DNA from 2 places in the Pseudomonas cichorii genome. Region 1 is predicted to be linked to the other one. Evidence: predicted binding sites of a transcription regulator. Region 1 holds the regulator's gene; the other holds the start of a gene.
The links. The regulator sigma-54, encoded in region 1, starts transcription at its own class of promoters, with help from an activator protein. The targets are predictions, from matches to a motif close to ANTGGCATNNANNTTGCTNT.
Positions count from the first base shown of each region.

Region 2: the regulator sigma-54 is predicted to act here: its motif matches at 1,234-1,253, upstream of glnK (P-II family nitrogen regulator).

Region 1 covers NZ_CP074349.1:4,992,285-4,994,747, forward strand. Annotated here, with positions in the region: gene lptB (LPS export ABC transporter ATP-binding protein) at 1-393, shown strand, start outside; gene KGD89_RS21240 (RNA polymerase factor sigma-54) at 578-2,071, shown strand; gene hpf (ribosome hibernation-promoting factor, HPF/YfiA family) at 2,148-2,456, shown strand.
Region 2 covers NZ_CP074349.1:196,408-198,870, reverse strand. Annotated here, with positions in the region: gene KGD89_RS00935 (ammonium transporter) at 1-654, opposite strand, end outside; gene glnK (P-II family nitrogen regulator) at 688-1,026, opposite strand; gene KGD89_RS00925 (accessory factor UbiK family protein) at 1,448-1,714, shown strand; gene KGD89_RS00920 (CCDC34 family protein) at 1,740-2,463, shown strand, end outside.

The DNA of each region.
Region 1 (2,463 bases):
GCCGCTCGTCGCAAGGAGCTGGAAAGCCTGCTTCAGGAATTCCACATTACCCACATCCGCGACAACCTGGGCATGAGCCTTTCGGGTGGTGAGCGCCGCCGCGTGGAAATTGCCCGGGCACTGGCCACCGCACCCAAGTTCATCCTGCTCGACGAGCCTTTCGCAGGCGTAGACCCCATCTCGGTGGGCGATATCAAACAAATCATTCATCACCTCAAAGCCAAGGGCATCGGCGTGCTGATCACCGATCACAACGTGCGCGAAACCCTGGATATCTGCGAAACCGCCTACATCGTGAACGACGGGCAATTGATTGCCGAAGGCGACTCGGAAACCATTCTGGCCAACCAACTGGTGAAAGAGGTCTACCTCGGCCACGAGTTCCGCCTGTAGTCGATCCTGTGTGAGCTCTCTTGATGCGAGCTTTGCCTAAGCATCCTGTTGACAATGCATTTTTTGTCATGATGCTCTAGGCAAACACTTCAGATTCAGGCATATAACTTGCTTAAGCTGGCGCTTCGGCGCCCTGTAGTGGATGGCGCATGTGCGCCGGCGAATAAGGTGTTTAGCCCCTGCCATGAAACCATCGCTAGTCTTGAGAATGGGCCAGCAGCTGACGATGACACCGCAGCTGCAACAGGCTATCCGCTTGCTCCAGTTATCGACCCTGGACCTCCAGCAAGAGATTCAGGAAGCACTGGAATCCAATCCTATGCTGGAACGCCAGGAGGAAGGCGAGGACTTCGACAACTCCGACCCTCTGGCCGACAACATTGAGCAAAAGCCCAATACCGAGATCCAGGAGCCCAGCTATCAGGAATCCGCACCCACTGTGGACAACCTGGAAGAGGGCGAATGGAACGAGCGCATTCCAAACGAATTGCCCGTCGATACCGCCTGGGAAGATGTCTACCAGACCAGCGCCAGCAGCCTGCCCAGCAACGATGACGACGAATGGGACTTCACCACCCGCACGTCCGCGGGCGAAAGCCTGCAGAGCCATCTGCTGTGGCAATTGAACGTGGCGCCGATGTCCGACAAGGACCGGCTGATTGCCGTCACCCTGATCGACTGCATCAATAACCAGGGCTATCTCGACGAAACCCTCGAAGAAATCGTCGAAGCCTTCGATCCCGAACTGGATATCGAACTCGACGAGATCGAAGCCGTTCTGCACCGTATCCAGCAATTCGAGCCTGCCGGTATCGGCGCCCGCAACCTGAGCGAATGCCTGCTGCTGCAATTGCGCCAGCTACCGGCCAAGACCCGCTGGCTGAGCGAAGCCCAGCGCCTGGTCACCGACTATATCGACCTGCTGGGCAGTCGCGACTACACCCAGCTCATGCGGCGCATGAAGCTCAAGGAAGACGAACTGCGCCAGGTCATCGAACTGGTCCAGAGCCTCAACCCGCGCCCCGGCTCGCAGATCGAATCCACCGAAGCCGAATATGTCGTGCCCGATGTGATCGTGCGCAAGGACAACGAACGCTGGCTGGTGGAGCTGAATCAGGAATCCGTGCCACGCCTGCGGGTCAACCCGCAATATGCCGGTTTTGTGCGCCGGGCCGACACCAGCGCTGACAACACCTTCATGCGCAATCAGTTGCAGGAGGCCCGCTGGTTCATCAAGAGCCTGCAGAGCCGCAACGAAACCCTGATGAAGGTTGCCACCCAGATCGTCGAACATCAGCGCGGTTTTCTCGAGTATGGCGACGAAGCCATGAAGCCGCTCGTCCTGCACGACATCGCCGAAGCGGTGGGCATGCACGAGTCTACGATTTCCCGCGTGACCACCCAGAAGTTCATGCATACCCCAAGGGGTATTTACGAGCTGAAATACTTCTTTTCCAGCCACGTCAGCACCTCCGAAGGTGGGGAATGCTCTTCGACGGCCATCCGCGCAATCATCAAGAAACTGGTTGCAGCGGAAAATCAGAAAAAGCCGTTGAGTGATAGCAAGATCGCTGGTTTACTGGAGGCACAAGGCATTCAAGTAGCCCGTCGCACAGTAGCCAAGTACCGCGAGTCGCTCGGAATTGCACCTTCGAGTGAACGCAAGCGACTGATGTGATGCAGGCAGAGCCACAGCGTTCCAGCGGCAGGAATGAACTCCTGCTTCTTTATGCACTGGCAAAGGAGAAAGCTGTATGCAAGTCAATATCAGTGGACACCAACTGGAAGTGACCAAGCCCCTTCGCGAATACGTTGAGCTCAAGCTCAAGAAGCTCGAAGGGCATTTTGACAAGATTACTAACGTGCAGGTCACCCTGGCGGTCGAGAAGCTCAAGCAGAAGATCGAAGCCACACTGCACATCCATGGTGGAGAGGTCGTAGCCAACGCCGAACATGACGACATGTACGCGGCCATCGACCTTCTCACTGATAAGCTCGACAGACAATTGCTCAAGCATAAGGAGAAGCAGCAGAACATCCTTAAAGGTGCGACAGCTCGCTGACACTCAT
Region 2 (2,463 bases), 1.2 Mb from region 1:
AACCAGACCAGCCACACCAGCGTTGATGTGCACGACAGTGCCGCCAGCGAAGTCCAGAACGCCCCAGTCCCACATCAGGCCACCGACGCCGCCCCAGACCATGTGGGCGATTGGCGCGTAGACCAGAGTGAACCAGATAGCCATGAAGATCAGCATCGCGGAGAACTTCATGCGTTCTGCGAAAGCACCGACGATCAGGGCTGGAGTGATGATGGCGAAAGTCATCTGGAAGGTGACGAACACTGCTTCAGGGAACAAGGCCGCAGAACCGGTGATGCTCGAAGGCGTGATACCCGCCAGAAACGCCTTGCCCAGACCGCCGAAGAAGGAGTTGAAGTTGACGACGCCAGCTTCCATGCCCGTGGTGTCGAAAGCAAGGCTGTAGCCGTAGACGACCCACAGGATGCTGATCAGACCGGTAATGGCGAAGCACTGCATCATCACGGAAAGAATGTTTTTAGAGCGGACCATGCCGCCGTAGAACAGGGCAAGACCGGGGATGGTCATGAACAGCACCAGCGCGGTGGCTGTCAGCATCCAGGCGGTGTCACCTGAGTTGAGAACAGGGGCTGCCACTTCGTCCGCCGCCATGGCCAGGCCAGGGGTTACGAGGGACAACAGGGCTCCTAGCCCTGCGAATTGACGCAGAGTCATATTGTTTACTCCTGGGGCGTGGGGTTTGGCGGCTTAAATGGCGTCGGTATCGGTTTCGCCGGTACGGATGCGTATAGCCTGTTCCAGATTCACAACAAAAATTTTGCCGTCCCCGATCTTGCCGGTGTTGGCAGCCTTGGTGATGGCCTCGATGACGCGATCCAGATCCTTGTCATCGATAGCGACGTCGATCTTCACTTTTGGAAGGAAGTCGACTACGTATTCAGCACCGCGATACAGCTCGGTGTGTCCCTTTTGGCGACCGAAACCTTTTACCTCGGTAACAGTGATGCCCTGCACGCCGATTTCGGACAGCGACTCGCGCACGTCGTCCAGTTTGAACGGCTTGATGATGGCAGTGACTAGCTTCATGAAAACTTTCTCCCGAATTGGTGGACTTGCCCCAGGAAAACAAACCCGACTCAAGTCTAAGCGCAGTGCCTGGCTTTGTAACGCGTCGGCGGCCAGTTAAAGGCCCGACCAACTCCAGAAAACCGCTTCTGACGAAACACATCCCCGCTCCGCCTGCCGCACTGCATTCGTCACAGCGACTGCATCAGTGCATGGGTCACAAGCCATTAAGCAGAAAGCTTGCCATCTCGTGAATATTCATCAAATACAGGGCCTTGAGCACTTTTTCAGCCATCTGGCCCGTTTTGGCCACCACGCAACGCACAACTACAGTGCACTCGTGCACGCCCCCACGCTCAATAACTGTGCATCGCCGGTGCCCTGAAAATGACTATAGATGCTGCGTGCTACACTGCCGCCCATCTGATACAGGAAAATCATCATGCTCGCGCCCAAAGCTTTCCTCGACGCCCTGAGTGGCCACGCCTCCCGCCTGTTCAACGGCGAGACCCCGCTGCCCCGCAACGAATTTGAAACCCAGTTCAAGGCCCTGCTGCAAAGCGGCTTCAGCAAACTGGATCTGGTCAGCCGCGAAGAATTCGACAGCCAGATGGCCGTACTTGCCCGCACGCGGGCTCGCCTTGAGGCACTGGAGGCCAAGGTGGCGGAGATGGAAGAGAAGATCGGGGCCAGCGGCCGGGACGACTAAAGGCTGGAACGATAAGAAGGAATGCATGGCAACGTTTCAATTTCACGATGACCTTGACGACGCCAAGGCTCATTCAGCGACCTTGGCACTGCATAGGCTGAAACTCGGGCATCGTGGCTTCCTTCCCCAGCCAGACGACCTGACGGGGACGGTCACATTTATTCGCTATGGCAATAAGTGCTACGCCGTCACTGCCAAGCATGTAGTGGATTATCTTGCTCGCCAGGCAGCCGAGAGCTATCAACCCCTTCGTTACTTCTGCCCGGTAAACAAGGGGCTGACGATCAGAGGCCCATTTGTATTGGCCCCACGGGACTTCGCAGACAATCAGCCCGATGTCGCTATAACCCCAATCGACGAAGCTTATGTCCTGAGTATCGGCAAACGGCCATTCGTGATCCAGGAACATGAGCCTGTCTGGCCATTGCCTTATGCCATGGCAACAGGATTCCCGACTGCCGAAAAAAGGGATGTGTCAGACAAGTCAGGCAATACCAATCTGAGCATGAGGTTTGTGAGAGCCATCGCAGAAGGCAATGGCGCTGATGGCAAGCATCACAGCGTTACCTTTTACAGCGATCTAGAGGCACTGCCTCCCATTACAAAGCTGAGTGGCATGAGCGGAGGGCCGGTATTCTGGTCGGACGCCGAGCGTTATGGCCTTGTCGGCTTTGTAAAAGAAGCACTGGAGCAGGATGGCGGCGAAGTGACCAGCGACGCGCCCAAGGTCCACTTCGTGGTGCAAAGAG